Regions from separate parts of the Mesorhizobium sp. DCY119 genome, predicted to be linked through region 3. Evidence: predicted binding sites of a transcription regulator. Region 3 holds the regulator's gene; each other region holds the start of a gene.
The links. The regulator PhoB, encoded in region 3, activates phosphate uptake and scavenging genes when phosphate is short. The targets are predictions, from matches to a motif close to TGTCATNNANCTGTCAT.
Positions count from the first base shown of each region.

Region 1: the regulator PhoB is predicted to act here: its motif matches at 2,511-2,527, upstream of phnC (phosphonate ABC transporter ATP-binding protein).
Region 2: the regulator PhoB is predicted to act here: its motif matches at 2,638-2,654, upstream of DZG07_RS01085 (PhoX family phosphatase).
Region 4: the regulator PhoB is predicted to act here: its motif matches at 1,478-1,494, upstream of DZG07_RS13075 (bifunctional 2',3'-cyclic-nucleotide 2'-phosphodiesterase/3'-nucleotidase).

Region 1 covers NZ_CP031834.1:4,741,334-4,745,542, forward strand. The annotation lists gene DZG07_RS23195 (Tm-1-like ATP-binding domain-containing protein) at 1-1,137, shown strand, start outside; gene DZG07_RS23200 (phosphoenolpyruvate hydrolase family protein) at 1,145-1,996, shown strand; gene DZG07_RS23205 (cupin domain-containing protein) at 2,012-2,428, shown strand; gene phnC (phosphonate ABC transporter ATP-binding protein) at 2,597-3,439, shown strand; gene phnD (phosphonate ABC transporter substrate-binding protein) at 3,525-4,209, shown strand, end outside.
Region 2 covers NZ_CP031834.1:222,628-226,836, forward strand. The annotation lists gene DZG07_RS01080 (hypothetical protein) at 159-497, shown strand; gene DZG07_RS01085 (PhoX family phosphatase) at 586-2,577, opposite strand; gene DZG07_RS01090 (phosphatase PAP2 family protein) at 2,825-3,538, shown strand; gene DZG07_RS01095 (helix-turn-helix transcriptional regulator) at 3,626-3,901, shown strand; gene DZG07_RS01100 (SulP family inorganic anion transporter) at 4,012-4,209, shown strand, end outside.
Region 3 covers NZ_CP031834.1:1,131,199-1,135,407, reverse strand. The annotation lists gene xylF (D-xylose ABC transporter substrate-binding protein) at 1-882, opposite strand, end outside; gene DZG07_RS05490 (ROK family protein) at 1,160-2,401, shown strand; gene phoB (phosphate regulon transcriptional regulator PhoB) at 2,420-3,109, opposite strand; gene phoU (phosphate signaling complex protein PhoU) at 3,231-3,938, opposite strand; gene pstB (phosphate ABC transporter ATP-binding protein PstB) at 3,972-4,209, opposite strand, start outside.
Region 4 covers NZ_CP031834.1:2,697,282-2,701,490, forward strand. The annotation lists gene DZG07_RS13065 (Lrp/AsnC family transcriptional regulator) at 1-98, shown strand, start outside; gene DZG07_RS13070 (NAD(P)/FAD-dependent oxidoreductase) at 174-1,457, shown strand; gene DZG07_RS13075 (bifunctional 2',3'-cyclic-nucleotide 2'-phosphodiesterase/3'-nucleotidase) at 1,583-3,562, shown strand; gene DZG07_RS13080 (hypothetical protein) at 3,644-3,958, opposite strand; gene DZG07_RS13085 (hypothetical protein) at 4,162-4,209, opposite strand, start outside.

The DNA.
Region 1 (4,209 bases), 1.2 Mb from region 3:
GCGGCACAGATCGCAGCACTTGGTGCCGCGCCGGTGCGGGTCGATGTCGGCACGACGCCTGCCGGAATCGCGGTGGAGATTTCCGCCGCCGAGGTCGCCCGGCATGGCACGGACACGACCCAGGCGGAACTCGCCAGCGGCGACCGTGGCCGCGCCGTGGCGGCGATGGCGGATGCGTTTTCGCGGTTCATCACGACGCGGAACGACATTGCCGGCATCATCGGCATAGGCGGCGGTGGCGGCACCTCGATCGTGACCGCCGGCATGCGCGAACTGCCGCTCGGCCTGCCCAAGATCATGGTCTCGACACTCGCCTCGGGCGACGTCTCGCCTTATGTCGGCGTATCCGACATCATCATGGTGCCGTCGATCACCGACCTTGCCGGGCTGAACCGCATCAGTCGCGTGGTGCTCTCCAATGCCGCGCAGGCGATCGCCGGCATGGCGGCCAATCCGGCCAGTATCGAGGATGGCAGGCCGGCGATCGGGTTGACGATGTTCGGGGTGACTACGCCGTGTGTGACGGCAATTTCGGAGCAGTTGCGCGACCGTTATGACTGCCTCGTCTTCCACGCCACCGGCACCGGCGGGCGGACGATGGAAAAGCTCGCAGACAGCGGGATGCTGGACGGCGTCATCGACATCACCACGACGGAAATCTGCGACCTGCTATTCGGCGGCGTGCTGGCTGCCGGCGAGGACAGGCTGGATGCGATCGCCCGGACCAGACTGCCCTATGTCGGCTCGGCCGGGGCGCTGGACATGGTGAATTTCTGGGCGCCGGAAACGGTGCCGGTGCGCTATCGCGAGCGGCTGTTCTACCAGCACAATTCCAACGTGACGCTGATGCGCACGACCGCCAATGAATGCCGCCAGATCGGCCAATGGATCGGCCGCAAGCTCAGCGCCTGCGAGGGGCCGATGCATTTTCTCATTCCCGAAAAAGGTGTTTCCGCGCTCGATATCGAGGGCGGCGCTTTCTTCGATCCGGAAGCCGACGCCGCACTCTTCGATGCCATCGAGACGAGCCTGAAGCCGGCACCCAACCGGCGCATCGAGCGCCTGCCGCTGCACATCAACGATCCCGAATTCGCGCAGGCTGCAGTTGCGGCCTTCCTCGCCATCGCAAAACAGTGAGACCAAAATGCCGGCTATCCCCCGCAAGAAAATCCTCGAAAAATTCCGCGACATGATCGAGCGTGGCGTGCCGATCGTCGGCGGCGGAGCGGGCACCGGCCTGTCGGCCAAGGCCGAGGAAGCCGGCGGCATCGACCTCATCATCATCTACAATTCGGGCCGCTACCGCATGGCCGGGCGCGGTTCGGCAGCGGGCCTGCTCGCCTATGGCAACGCCAACGAAATCGTCAAGGAAATGGCAGTCGAGGTGCTGCCGGTGGTCAGGCACACGCCGGTTCTGGCGGGTGTCAACGGCACCGACCCGTTCATCCTGATGCCGCGCTTCCTTGCCGAGCTCAGGGATATGGGATTTTCGGGCGTGCAGAACTTTCCGACCATCGGCCTGTTCGACGGCACGATGCGCCAGAGCTTCGAGGAGACCGGCATGGGCTACGGCCTCGAGGTCGACATGATCGCCGAGGCGCATGGGCTCGACCTCCTGACCACACCCTATGTGTTCAATCCCGACGAGGCCCGCGCCATGACCAAGGCGGGTGCCGACATCGTCGTTGCCCATATGGGCGTGACGACCGGCGGCTCGATCGGCGCGACTTCGGCCAAGACGCTGGACGATTGCGTCAAGGAAATCGACGCGATTGCCGAGGCAGCGCGCTCGACGCGCAAGGACGTCATCGTGCTTTGCCATGGCGGGCCGATCTCGATGCCGGAGGACGCACGCCACATCCTGGAAAATGCCAGCGGCTGCCACGGCTTCTACGGCGCGAGCTCGATGGAACGGCTGCCGGCTGAAGCCGCGATCCGTGACCAGACGGCGAGCTTCAAGGACCTGACGCTGATGCCGGCCGCGAACCAGAACTGAGGAGGAGTTTTGCCCATGAGCAAGGAACGCAATTTCGTCTATCCGAAGGACGTGAACACCTTCGCCTTCGACTGGGGCCGGCTGGCGCTGACCGTTGCGCCCGAGGTGAATGGTGCGGCGCGATTTTCCGGCGGCGTCGTCGACCTGCAGAAGGGCCAGGGCCATACGCGTCACAACCATCCGGGCGCGGAGGAGATCATCTTCGTGATTTCCGGCAGCGGCGAGCAGATGGTCGAGGACGAGGCCGGCAATCCGGTCGTGCAGAAGGTCGGGCCGGGCTGCACCGTCTATGTGCCGGAAAGCCGGTTCCATTCCACCACCAACACCGGCGACGGCCCGATGCAGCTTTTCGTCGTCTATTCACCCGCCGGGCCGGAACTGGCGCTGCGCGAACTGCCCGATTTCAGACTGGTCCCACCGGGCGCTGCCTGACGCTTTCAACCCCGCTTTCCCAGCGATTTCATCGATTGAAAGCAGTCATAATTGCCGTCACGACTGTGGAGCGTAACAAAACTGACATCGAACTGACACCGCGCTTTCATGTTGGTCCGGTAGCCAATTCTTCCCATGAGGCTGAAACAGCCGAACGGGAAAGTCGCCATGCTCGAAATCCGAAACGTCTCGCGCCGATTTGGCAAGAAGACCGCCGTTGACGGCGTCGCGCTGGAAATCCAGCAGGGCCAGATGGTTGGCATCATCGGCCGTTCCGGCGCCGGCAAATCGACGCTTCTGCGCATGATCAACCGTCTCATCGATCCCACCCAGGGGTCGATTTTTTTTGAGGGCGAGGAAGTGTCGGCTCATCGGGGCGCGACGCTGCGGCGATGGCAGCGCGACTGCGCCATGATCTTCCAGCAGTTCAACCTCGTGCCGCGCCTCGACGTGCTGACCAATGTCCTGCTCGGCCGGCTGAACCACCGTTCCACCGCACTGAACCTGCTCAGCATATTCTCGAACGAGGAGCGCGCCCAGGCGATCGCAGCGCTTGAGCGCCTTGATATCGCGCCGACCGCGCTTCAGCGCGCCGGCACGCTTTCGGGCGGCCAGCAGCAGCGCGTGGCTATTGCGCGCGCCTTGATGCAGCAGCCGAAACTGATCCTGGCCGACGAGCCGATCGCCTCGCTCGACCCGATGAACGCCAAGGTGGTGATGGATTCGCTGCGCGACATCAACCTCAAGGAAGGCATCACCGTCATCACCAATCTGCACACGCTGGACACGGCGCGGGCCTATTGCAACCGCATCATCGGCATGGCCGGCGGCAAGGTGGTGTTCGATGGCGCGCCTGAAAGCCTCACCCGCGAGGCCGTGCGCCTCGTCTATGGCGCCGATGCCAATGGCGAAGAAATCTCCGAGGCCATCACCTCGACCAGCATCCGCCCCGAGCGGTTGCGCAAACTCGAATCCGCCGGATCGCTCCAGCCCGCCTATGCCGGCCACTGAGCGTCCGTGATCGTTTCGCCCGCGTGAAGGGCCGGTTCTGCAAAAGACACATCGATATCAATTGGAATTAACAGGAGACACGTCCATGTTCCCAAGGAAAGCCCTTTTGGGCGCGGTTGCGCTCGCCACTCTGGCCGGCGCCACGGCAGCTCATGCCGATAGCCCGGAAGTCTTCCGCGTCGGCATTCTCGGCGGCGAAAACGAAGCCGACAGCCTGCGCAACTACCAGTGCCTCGCCGACACGCTTCCGGCCGCCATCGGCGTCAAGGAAGTGAAGCTTTTCCCGGCCACCGATTATGACGGCGTCATCCAGGGCCTGCTCGGCGGCACGCTCGACTACGCCGAACTCGGCGCCTCCGGCTATGCCAAGATCTACCTCGCCAACGCCGACGCGGTCGAGCCGATCCTGACCACCGTCCAGACCGACGGTTCGAAGGGCTATTATTCGATCATGGTCGCCCGCAAGGATTCGGGCATCAAGACGCTGGCCGACATGAAGGGCAAGAAGCTCGGCTTCGCCGACCCGGATTCGACCTCGGGCTACCTGATCCCCGTCACCTCGCTGCCCAAGGATATCGGCAACGTCGCGGTGAAGGATTATTTCGGCGAGACCGGCTTCGGCGGCGGCCATGAAAACCTGGTTCTGGCCGTCAAGGACGGCAAGTTCGATGCCGGCACCACCTTTGGCTCGGGCGTAGGCTCGTTCGACGAGGGCTACACCTCGGGCAACCTGCACAAGATGGTTTCCAAGGGCATGATCGACATGAAGG
Region 2 (4,209 bases), 910 kb from region 3:
GGCAAGACGCTGGTCCAACAGATGGCGAACGACACTGGCCCATGGCCGCGGCGCGCCAGCATCTTGACGCAGCCCCAGCTTTGCCCGAGAGATCGCGAAAAGGGGCTGGATGCCGGGCGACAAGCCTCGGGCGCGACCATGTGCCCATGGAGAACGAATTGTCCCTGTCCGGCTTCGCCCAACTCATCGCCTCGACGGTGATCTTCCTGCTCGCCGCAACCGGCGCCAAATACTGGGCGCTGGCACCGAGCATTCCCAAGCTGCTGCTGACGCTGGCGCTCTATTCGCTCGGCAATCTCATCATGCTGCGGCTGGTACGCGAATTCGGCATGGCTTCGGCCTTCAGCCTGTCGGCCGTGATCCAGCTTGTCGCGGTCAATGTAATCGCGCTGGCGTTTTTCGGCGAGAAATTGAGCCTTGTTCAGAGCGGCGGGATCGTGCTGGCGATCGTGGCCGTTGGGCTGATCACGCTCGGTCCGGCAGCGGGCGGGCAGTAAGAATTTTTGAGGCGGGCGCTGCCTCTCATCCGGCCCTTCGGGCCAGCTTCTCCCCGTAAACGGGGAGAAGGAAGAAGCTCGGGCAACCTCAAACCGCGATCTTGCCGCCGCCCTGCTTGGTGATGGCGACGACGGCCGGACGTACCGGCATATCGTCCTTGAAATCAGGCCAGCGGGTCGACAGGTCTTCGTAGTAGGACGGGCGGCCAAAGCCTTCCCAGTCCTCGCCGCCATCGCCCGGATGCTGGACGGCGACGAACATCGACTGCATGTCGGGCGCCAGCAGCGGGCCGCACATTTCGGCACCCACCGGCACGCGGAAGAACAGTTTCGAGGTCGCCCTCGCCTCGCCTTCGGTGTCGACCGCCCAGATGCCGTCGGTGCGGCCGGTGGCTTTCGGCGAATTGCCGTCGGTGGCGACCCAGAGGCGGCCATCGGCGTCGACGGCGCAGTTGTCGGGCATGCCGAACCAGCCGTTGGCAGTCGTCGCCGTCGAGAAGGATGCGCCGACCTCGGCCACCGAAGGGTCACCGCACTTCAGCAGCACTTCCCACTTGCCCTTGGTCGCGGCGAAATCGCCGCCCTCTTCCACCAGTTCAATGAGATGGCCGAAGGCGTTTTCGGCGCGCGGATTGGCGGCGTCGACCTGATCGGCCTTGCGCTTGGTGTTGTTGGTCAGCATGACATAGACCTTGCCGTTGACGGCATTGGGCTGAATGTCTTCGGGGCGGTCCATCTTGGTCGCACCGAGCAGGTCGCCGGCGCGGCGGGTCTCGATCAGCACGTCGGCCTGGCTGGCAAAGCCGTTTTCGGCAGTCAGCGGGCCCTGGCCGAACACCACCGGCAGCCATTCGAACGAGCCGTCGTCGGCGAATTTGGCGACATAGAGCGTGCCTTCGTCGAGCAGGTCGAGATTGGCGGCGCGATCGTCAGGATTGAACTTGCCGGCGGTAACGAATTTGTAGACGTAGTCGAAGCGCTCGTCGTCGCCGAGATAGAAGACGACCTGGCCGTCCTTGGCGACGATCGATTCGGCGCCCTCATGCTTGAAGCGGCCCATGGCGGTGCGCTTCTTCGGCAGCGAGTTCGGGTCGTTGACGTCGACCTCGACGATCCAGCCAAAACGATTCGCTTCGTTGGGCTCCTTGGACACATCGAAGCGATCGTAGAAATTGGCCCACTGATAGGTGCCTTCGGGAATGCCCATGCGCTTGTAGTTGGCAGCTTCCTTGTGGTCAGCAGGCAGCTCGCCGGCGAAATAGCCGTGGATGTTCTCCTCAGCCATCACATAGGTGCCCCAGGGCGTGACGCCGCCGGCGCAGTTGTTGAAGGTGCCGAAGACTTTCGTGCCGGTTGCGTCTGCGCCGGTCTTGACGCGGTCATGGCCGGCGACCGGGCCGGAAAGCTGCATTTCGGTGGTGGAGGTGATGCGGCGGTTGAGCTTGCCGTCCTTGACGGCCTGCCACTTGCCGCCTTCCTTCTTGATCTCGACGATGGTGCCGCCATGGGCCGCCATTTCGATGTCGACGCGCTTCTGGTCAGCGTCGGCAACCTTGATCTTGCCTTCGGCCACCGTGACGATGCCGGGGAACATCAGGTGCTCATTGGTGTATTCGTGGTTGACGACGAGAAGGCCATGCTCGGAAGAGCCTTCGAGTGGAATGAAGCCGACATAATCGTTGTTGTAGCCGAACTGTTTTGCCTGGGCCTCAGCCGACTGGTTCTTCGGGTCGAATTCTGGCGCATCGGCAAACAGTGGATCGCCCCAGCGCAGCAGCACGTCGGCGTCATAGCCGGCGGCAACGTGGTGCTTTTCATCGATACCGGCCTCGATCTCGTCGAAGTTGAAGGCGGAGCCGCTTGCGGCGCGCGCATTGTCGGCGGTGATCAGCGCGAGCGGGCTGACGGTGGCGGCGATGGCCGAAACGGCGAGCGAACCTTTGAGGAAGCCGCGGCGCGAGAAACGCGAGGCGATGATTTCGCCCATGGTCGGGTTTTCCGTCGGATTGTGGCCGGGGCCGTCATTCTCCTCGAGCTGGCTGGTGCGGAAAACGGCTTCCGGGGGAAAATGATCGTTCATCAGCGTGTCCTCTGGCTTGATCGGTGGCTTGGGGATGAAACCGACGGCTAAAGCGGCTGCGTAACAGGAAGATGACGCTATCGCGCCGTGAGTTCAAATAACAATGCGCACGGCCTCATCTGCTTGACGGACCATCGGAATTTCCGAAAACCGGGCATGAAAAAAGTTGCGGCATTTGCGCCGGCCCGCTTGCCCGCCTATTGAAGGCACCGCATCTATTGTGCCGACGAAACAGCCTGGGGTTTTCATGCCGACATTTCTGGCAAATCTGCGCGGCAAGGTGGAGTTCACCGTGCTGCCTGCGGCGATCATCATCGCCGGCGGGCTGTGGGGCTTCGTCGAGTTGATGGAGGTGGCGCGCGATGCGGCCCCTCACGGCTTCGACACGCAGATCCTCCTGGCCTTTCGCACGCCGGGTGACCCGAGTACGCCGATCGGACCGTTCTGGATGGAGGATGTCATGCGCGACATCACCAGCCTCGGCGGCGGGGCCATCCTCGTGGCCATCGTCACCGTCACGATCATTTACCTCCTGATCACACGCCGCATTGCGACGGCATTGTTCGTCTTCGTTGCCATCACCGGCGGCCAGGCGCTGAACGGCCTGCTGAAGCTTGGCATCGACCGCCCGCGCCCGGAACTGGTATCGCATCTGGTCAATGTGCACACGCTGAGCTTTCCGAGCAGCCATGCGATGATGTCGGCGGTGACCTTCCTGACGCTGGGCACGCTGCTGGCGCGGCGGATGACCGGGCGCGCGACCAAGATCTATGTGCTGTTCGTCGCCGTTCTGCTGACTTTCCTGGTGGGGCTGAGCCGCATCTATCTCGGCGTTCACTGGCCTTCGGACGTGCTGGCCGGATGGTGCGCCGGCTCGGCCTGGGCGATGCTGTGCTGGCTGGTCGGGCGCTGGTTCCTGCGGCAAGGCACTCCGGAAGACGCCGCATCCGGACCCGCCTGATGGATTTACACCTCATATTCATGCTTGAAACATCATGATAACTGTATCATACATTCATATTGCGGACTCAGACGGGAGTTCTGACCAGTGATCACAGCTGCGCAAATGCGCGCCGCACGGGCGCTGGCCGGGATAGACCAGAAGACGCTTGCCGAACGCGCCGGCGTTTCGCTTCCGACTATTCAGCGTATGGAAGCAAGCGACGGTGTGGTGCGGGGCGTGGTCGACACGCTGGTCAAGGTCATTCAGGCGCTCGAGAAATCGGGCGTCGAACTGATCGGGGAAAACCAGCCGAGCGAGGGCAGCGGCAGGGGCGTGCGCCTCAGGCAGCCGGCGCCCGACCGGAACGGCTCCAACGGCTGATCCGCAAAGAGTCGCGACGGCGACCGCCGACATGATGCGAGGGTGACCGGCCTGCCGGCACCGCTGATCCAGCCGACGATCCCGCCGCCTTCATATGCGGAAGGCAGTTCATGGATACGCTTCGTCAATCACGGCATCAGGCATCACGGCAGGCAGAGCCCAGCTTCGCGGAATTGTTCACGCCCAAGCTGATCACGGTTCTTCGCGAAGGCTATCATCTCCCGCAATTCAAGGCAGATGTGATTGCCGGATTGACCGTCGCGATCGTCGCATTGCCGCTGTCGATGGCGATCGCGATTGCCTCGGGT
Region 3 (4,209 bases):
CACGGCGTTCGCGATCTTGTCCATCGCGGTGCCGTCAGCGAGCTGCGAGGCGATTTCGGCTGCAGTCTTGCCGAGTTCGCGCGAGTCCTTCCACACCGAAACGGTCTGGGTGCCAAGCGCGATGCGGTTGAGTGCTGCATGGTCGGCATCCTGTCCCGAAACCGGAACCGAGCCGGCCAGGCCCTGGGCGTCGAGAGCGGCAATCGCGCCGCCGGCAGTGCCGTCATTGGCGGCAACGACTGCATCGACCTTGTTGTCGTTGGCGGTCAGGAACTGCTCCATGTTCTTCTGCGCGTTGGCGGGCAGCCAGCCATCGGTATAGGCCTCGCCGACATTCTTGATCTTGCCCGAGTCGATCGCGTCCTTGAGCACTTCCATTGCACCAGCGAACAGGAAGTCCGCGTTCGGATCGGAACCCGAGCCCTTGATGAAGACGTAGTTGCCTTCCGGCTTGACGTCGAACACGCCCTTGGCCTGCATGCGCCCGACTTCCTTGTTGTCGAAGGTCAGGTAGAAGGCGTCCTTGTTTTCGATCAGGCGGTCATAGCCGACAACCGGAATGCCTTCGGCAACGGCCTTTTCGACGGCCGGTCCGATGGCGCTCGAATCCTGTGCCAGGATGATGAGCGCGTTGGCGCCCTGGCTGATCAGGCTTTCGACGTCGGTGAGCTGCTTGGCAGCCGACGACTGCGCGTCAGCGGAAATGTACTTGTCGCCGGATGCTTCGAGAGCAGCCTTGATCGCGGCTTCGTCGGTCTTCCAGCGCTCTTCCTGGAAATTCGACCACGACACGCCGACGATCTTGTCCTTCGCATGCGCAACAGCGCCCAGCGACATGGACAGCGCAACACCCGCCAGCATGGCGGTTGCAAACTTCTTCATGATTTCCTCCCTGGCGCCATGACAGCGCAACGATACTTTGGCCCTCGGGCCCACCCAGAAGCTCTTTTTTTCGAGCCTCGAAAAAAAGAATGACGCATGCGCAGAGTTCTGTCAATATCCTTGTGCCGCTGTTGACGGGCCTGTCTGGTGAAGGGATGGTTCGCAACGGTTGCAAAGGCCAGGAACCCTCGTCCGAGGAGTGATCGCGGTCCAACAACAAGGCAGGAGCCGTTCCGCTTCGGCGGAATGAACAGGCTCCCGGGAGGAATACGAAAACATGTCGGTCGCGATCCGTCACGACGATCTGCGCAAGCGCAACCGCGCCATGGTCATTGCCGCCGTGCGCCAGGCGCAACAGCCGTCGCGCACCGAAATCGCCGGCTCGACCGGCCTCAGCCACTCGACCATTTCCGCAATCTCGTCGGACCTCATCGCCGAGGGCATCCTGCTGGAGGCCAAGGGACCCGAGGCGTCGTCACAAAAGCGCGGGCGGCCACAGGTGGCGCTGGAACTGAACCCCGATGCCGCCGAAATCGTCACCGTCGTCCTTTCCCTGAACTTCCTTTCGGTCGCGATCGTCGACTATTCCGGTGAGGTCGTGTCCGAGGAAGAGCGCAAGCTTGAAACGCTAACCATGTCGCGCGACGGCTTGATCGGCGAATGCGTGGCCATGGTGCGCCGGCAGATCGCGCTGCGTAAATCGGCCGGCCGGCGCGTGATGCGCATCGGCATGGCCGTGCAGGGCATCACCGATTCCACCTCCCGAGCCATGCTGTGGACGCCGATCACGGCGCATACCCACATCGCGTTCGCCGACATCATCGAGGAAGCAACCGGCATTCCGGTGACCGTCGAGAACGACTGCAACATGATCGCGGTGGCGCTGAGATGGCGCAAGCCCGAGCGCTACCACAACGACTTCATCGCCGTGCTGCTTTCGCACGGCATCGGCATGGGCATGGTGCTGAAGGGCGACCTCTTCACCGGCACGCAATCCTCCGGCGGCGAGTTCGGCCATATGATCCACCGGCCCGATGGCGCGCTCTGCCGCTGCGGCCGCCGCGGCTGCGTCGAAGCCTATGCCGGCAACTACGCAATATGGCGTAAGGCAAAACAGGCAAGCGAAGACGACGCGCCGCTTGCCGACATCAGCGATGGCGACATGCGCATGCTGGCAGATGTGGCGCGTGCAGGGCCCGGCCCCGAGCGCGAAGCGTTCCGCAAGGCCGGCGAAGCGATCGGCTTCGGCTTGGGAAGCCTGTTCGCGCTGATCGATCCTGCTCCGGTGGCCGTCGTCGGCATCGGCGCGACCGCTTTCGACCTGATCGAGCCGGCGCTGCGCGAAGCGATCGACAAGACCGCCGGCGGCCAGCACAACAAGGCGATTTCCTTCGATACAGAGCCGAACGAGCTACCACTCATCCGCGAGGGCAGCACCATGCAGGCGCTGACCTTTGTCGATCAGGAGATTTTTGCGCCGGGCTCAAGCCCGGCAGCAGCCGGCCACAAGGTTGCCTGAGAAGCGTCAGGCAACCGCTCAGTCCTCGCGGATGGCGTAGCCCGAGCCGCGAATGGTGCGGATGACATCGGGCATGCGGCCCGTGTTGACGGCCTTGCGCAACCGGCCGACATGCACGTCCACCGTGCGCTCATCGATATAGATCGTCTCGCCCCAGACATTGTCGAGAAGCTGGCTGCGCGAGAAGACTCGGCCGGGATGGCGCATCATGAATTCGAGCAGGCGGAATTCCGTCGGCCCAAGCTTGATCTCGCTCTTCTTGCGATAGACGCGGTGCGCCTCGCGGTCGAGCACGATGTCGCCGACCTTGAGCACGCTGGACAGCACTTCCGGCTTGGCGCGGCGCAAAAGCGCCCTCACCCGCGCCATGAATTCCGGCGTTGAGAACGGCTTGACCAGATAGTCGTCGGCCCCGGTGGAAAGCCCGCGCACGCGGTCGCTTTCTTCACCACGCGCCGTCAGCATGATGATCGGCAGGCGCTCGGTTTCGGGGCGCATTCTCAGCCGCCGGCAAAGCTCGATGCCGGAAACCGCCGGCAGCATCCAGTCCAGCACCAGAAGATCGGGTACGTTTTCCTGAAGCCGGATTTCGGCCTCGTCGCCGCGCGGCACGATCTCGACCTGATAGCCTTCCGATTCGAGATTATAGCGAAGCAGCACGCCCAGCGGCTCTTCGTCTTCGACCACCATGACTTTGGGTGCGATCATCAATTTGCCGTCCTGTTAACGCGATCCGGTTCGAGCCCCCTCGCCTTTCGCATGGTGTCCGGCGGGTTCGCACCGCCGGTGGAACAAGCTTACCCTTTTAAAGCTTCGCTGCCGACCCGCCTCACGCGGCCGGTGCAGTCATCGAAGTTTCGTCCTGCTTCGGCCGATTGAGCGGAAGCTGCTTGCCGGTCATCACATAATAGGCGTTTTCGGCAATGTTGGTGACATGGTCGCCGATACGCTCCAGATTCTTGGCGCAGAACAGGAGATGTGTGCAAGCGGTTATGTTGCGCGGGTCTTCCATCATGTAGGTCAGGAGCTCGCGGAACACGGCGGTGTATTTGACGTCGATCTTCTCATCGGCGGCGCGCAGCGCCTGCAACTCTTCAGGCCGACGCGACACATAGTGGTCGACCACCTCCCGAACCTGATCCAGCACCATGCCCGACATCGCCTCGATCGAATGGGCAAGGTCGCGCGGCGTAGCGCTCTGGCCGACAGCGCTGACGCGCTTGGCGATGTTCTTGGCAAGGTCGCCGATTCGCTCCAGATCGCCGGCCATGCGGATGGCGCCGACCACGGCGCGCAGGTCCTGCGCCATCGGCTGGCGCTTGGCGATCAGCGTGATCGCGCGCTCATCGAGCTCGCGCTGGCGCGCGTCCATGATGGCGTCGTCCGAAACGACGCGCTGGCCGAGCGCATTGTCCGACTGGACCAGCGCCTGGATCGAAGCGCTGACCATCGAGCCGGCCAGGTCGCCCATATCCCGGATGAGACGGTCGATATGTCCCAGATCTTCATCGAAAGAGGTGACGGTATGTTCGCCCATGATGCTGTCCTTGCAATCCGCGTCGTGTTCGCGTCAGCCGAAGCGGCCGGTGATGTAGTCCTGGGTTCGCTTGTCGTCGGGGTTGGTGAACATCTTGTCGGTCGCACCTTCTTCGACGAGATAGCCGAGATGGAACATCGCCGTGCGCTGCGAAACGCGCGCGGCCTGCTGCATCGAGTGGGTGACGATGACGATCGTGTAGTTCTGGCGCAGTTCGTCGATCAGTTCCTCGACCCTTGCAGTCGCGATCGGATCGAGCGCCGAGCACGGC
Region 4 (4,209 bases), 1.6 Mb from region 3:
TGTCGGCCATGCCGCATGTGACCAAGATCAACTCGTCCTTTGCGCTGCGCGAGATCATCGACCGCACCGCGCTCGGCATGAAGCCGGAACTGGCGTGAGACACGCTGCCGCGTTGTTTGTTCGCGGCTCTGCTTCATAATCCGCACATCTTACTCTTTCCAAAGGCGAGCCCAATGGATCCTGTCCCCAGCCCACATCACGTCGTCGTCGTCGGTGCTGGGTTCGGCGGCCTGGAGGCCACGCGCAACCTGACCGGTGTGCCGGTGCGCATCACGATCATCGACCGGCGCAACCATCATCTGTTCCAGCCGCTTCTGTATCAGGTTGCCACCACATCGCTGGCGACGTCAGAGATCGCGTGGCCGATACGCCAATTGCTGCGCAACCGCGAGGATGTGACCACGCTTCTCGGCACGGTTGCCGGCGTCGACAAGGCCGGCAAGCGGGTGCTGATGGAGGACGGCGAAGCTATTCCCTACGACACGCTGGTGCTGGCGACCGGTGCGCGGCACGCCTATTTCGGCCATGACGAATGGGAGCCTTATGCGCCCGGCCTGAAGACGCTGGAGGATGCGACGACCATCCGCCGGCGCATATTGATGGCCTTCGAGAAGGCCGAGCGGGAAACCGATCCCGAACGCCGCCGTGCGCGTTTGACTTTCGTGATCATCGGCGGCGGTCCGACCGGTGTGGAACTGGCCGGCACGATCGCCGAACTGGCGCATGACACGCTGCCGCGCGAGTTTCGCAACATCGACACACGCGAAGCCCGCGTGGTGCTGATCGAGGCCGGCGAGCGCGTGCTTTCGGCTTTCGTGCCGGCGCAATCGGCCTATGCGAAGAGCGCGCTCGAAAAGCTTGGTGTCGAAGTCGAGCTTGGCCGGGCGGTTTCTGAATGCAATGCACAGGGCGTGGTCTATGGCGGGCAGCATCTGCCGGCAAAGACTATCATCTGGGCGGCTGGCGTCGCTGCATCTCCGGCCGCCGAATGGCTGGGCGCCTCGGCCGACCGGGCAGGGCGTGTAATGGTGGAGCCTGATCTCACGGTTGCCGGGCACCCCGAGATATTCGTGATTGGCGATACGGCACATGTCACGACGCCTGAAGGCAAGCCCGTTCCCGGTGTCGCGCCCGCCGCAAAGCAGCAGGGCTGGCATGTAGCGGCAACGATCAAGGCCCGGTTGAAGGGTGACAATTCGGCGCGGCCGTTTCGCTACAAGAACGACGGCAATCTCGCCACCATCGGCAAGCGCGCTGCGGTGATCGACTTCGGCTGGATCAAGCTCAACGGGCGCATTGCATGGTGGCTCTGGGGCCTTGCGCACATCTATTTCCTGATCGGCCTTCGCAACAGGCTCTCCGTCGCGCTGAGCTGGCTGTGGATCTATACGACAGGCCAGCGCAGCGCCCGGCTGATCACGCAGGGCTCGGCGCAGGCGCCTGCAAAACCGAAATGATCGCTGATTAGCCGACAAATTGTCATCGGCGCGTCACCTGTTCCTGCTGGACTTGGTAAAAATTCGGCGCGAAACTCATCGTTTCGACGTCGATTTTTTTCGAGATCAATCTCCAGGAGAAAACCATGTCCGAGTTGCTTCATCCCTTGTCGCGGCGGTCTTTTTTAGCAGGTGCCGCGGCAACCGGGGCCTTCGTCATGCTGCATCCGTTTTCGGCACGAGCGCAGGCCAATCAGGCGCATCTCAGGATCATGGAAACGACCGACATCCATGTGAACGTGCTGCCCTACGACTATTATGCCGACAAGCCGAACGACACGATGGGTCTTTCCCGCACCGCTTCGCTGATCGATGCAGTGCGCAAGGAAGCGACCAATTCGATGCTGATCGACAATGGCGATCTCCTGCAGGGCAACCCGATGGGCGACTATGTCGCCTATGAGAAGGGCCTGAAGGAAGGCGATGTGCATCCCGTCATGAAGGGCATGAACCTGCTCGGCTACGAATGCTCGACGCTCGGCAACCATGAATTCAATTACGGCCTGTCCTTCATGGACAAGGTGCTGGCCGGGGCCAATTTCCCGTTCGTCTGCGCCAACCTGGTCAAGGGCACCGAGCTTGCCTCCAACCCGCGCGACGACAAGCTCTACCTCAAGCCCTATGTGATCCTCGACAAGAAGGTGAAGGACGGCGCGGGCGCAGAGCATCCAATCAAGATCGGCATCATCGGCTTCGTGCCGCCGCAGATCATGATCTGGGACGCCAAGAACCTGACCGGCAACGTGCTGACGCGCGACATCGTGGAAGCGGCAAAAGCCTGGGTGCCGCAGATGAAGGAGGAGGGCGCCGACATCGTCATTGCGCTCTCGCATTCCGGCATCGACAACAAGCAGGGCGACCTGATGGAGAACGCCTCGTTCTTCCTCGCCGGCGTGGACGGCATCGATGCCGTCTTCACAGGGCACCAGCACCTCGTCTTCCCCGGCCCGAAGGACTTTCAGGGGCTGGAAGGCGTCGATACGGCAAAGGGCACGCTGCAGGGCAAGCCGGCCGTCATGGGCGGCTTCTGGGGCTCGCATATGGGCCTTATCGACCTGATGCTGGAGGCGGACGGCGGCAAATGGAAGGTGGTCTCGGCGACATCCGAGGCGCGGCCGATCTATGAGCGCGTCGAGAACAAGAACAAGGCGACGGTCGAGGACGACAAGCGCATCGTCGATGCGCTCAAGGAGGATCACGAGGCAACGCTCGCCTATGTGCGCCGTCCGGTCGGCAAGACATCCGCGCCGCTCTATTCCTATTTCGCGCTGGTCGCTGACGATCCGTCCGTACAGATCGTCAGCCAGGCGCAGACCTGGTACATCAAGGACCTGCTGAAGGACACGCAGTACAAGGACTTGCCGGTGCTTTCGGCGGCAGCGCCCTTCAAGTCAGGCGGCCGCGGCGGGCCGGATTATTATACCGACGTGCCGACCGGCGACATCGCGATCAAGAACGTCGCCGACCTCTATCTCTACCCGAACACAGTGCGGGCGGTAGAGATCACCGGCGCGCAGGTGAAGGACTGGCTGGAAATGTCGGCCGGCATCTTCAATCAGGTCGAGAAGGGCAAGGCCGACCAGCCGCTGATCAACACCGACTTCCCGTCCTACAATTTCGATGTGATCGACGGCGTCAGTTACAAGATCGACCTGTCGCAGCCGCCGAAATACGATCCGAAGGGTGCCGTCATCAACGCCGGCTCCAACCGCATCGTCGATCTGATGTTCGACGGAAAACCCATTGATCCGGCTGCGAAATTCGTCGTCGCGACGAACAACTACCGCGCCGGCGGCGGCGGCAATTTCCCGGAGATCAACGCGTCCAAGATCATCTATGAGGCGCCGGACACCAACCGCGACGTGATCGTGCGCTACATCATCGACCAGAAGACGATCAACCCGTCGGCCGACGACAACTGGAGCTTTGCGCCACTGGAAGGAACGTCGGTTCTGTTCGAAACCGGCCCGAAGGCAAAGGATCTGATCGCCAATGTGAAGGGCGTCAAGATCGAGGCGGCCGGCGAAGGTGCGGAAGGTTTTGGGAAATACCGCATCACGCTCTGAGGTCACCGGAATAAACAAAAAGGGCGGCAGACCAGGTCTGCCGCCCTTTGCGTTCAACTCAGTCCCGCAGGGACCGCTCGATCAGTACATCGAGTTCGCACCGTCACCGTAACGGTTGTTCTTGAGGCCGTTGGTGGTTGCGCCGATGGCGGCCGTGCCCGAGTAGTCGAGGCTCTTGGGCTGGCTGACAACAACCGAATTCGGAGCGGCATCGCCGTAGCGGTCGTTCTTGACGCCGGTGCTGGTGGCGCCGATGGCGGCCGTGCCGGAGTAATCGATGGTCCTCGGAGCGCTGACGACGACCGAGGAAGGAGCGGCATCGCCGTAACGGTCATTCGCGAGGGATGCGCCGGTGGTCAAAAGAACGGCGGCGAGGGAAAGGATGATCTTTCTCATTTTTAGTCTCCATTTTTCTTGGCCGAATTTTCTTCGGCAGAATTTTTGAAGATACAAATCGTCAAGAGATTCAATATCTTCGATTGCAGAGTGTGATTTATGTACCGGGATGCTCAACTTCAAATGAAGTAACCGAGACATCGCCTGGGGTCATCGTCACGGGATTGTGTGCCGGGACGTGAATGCGCGCCCCGGATATTCCATCAGTGATTGTCGGCGCGTTCCTGAATGATCGCCGCGCGCTCCTGCGC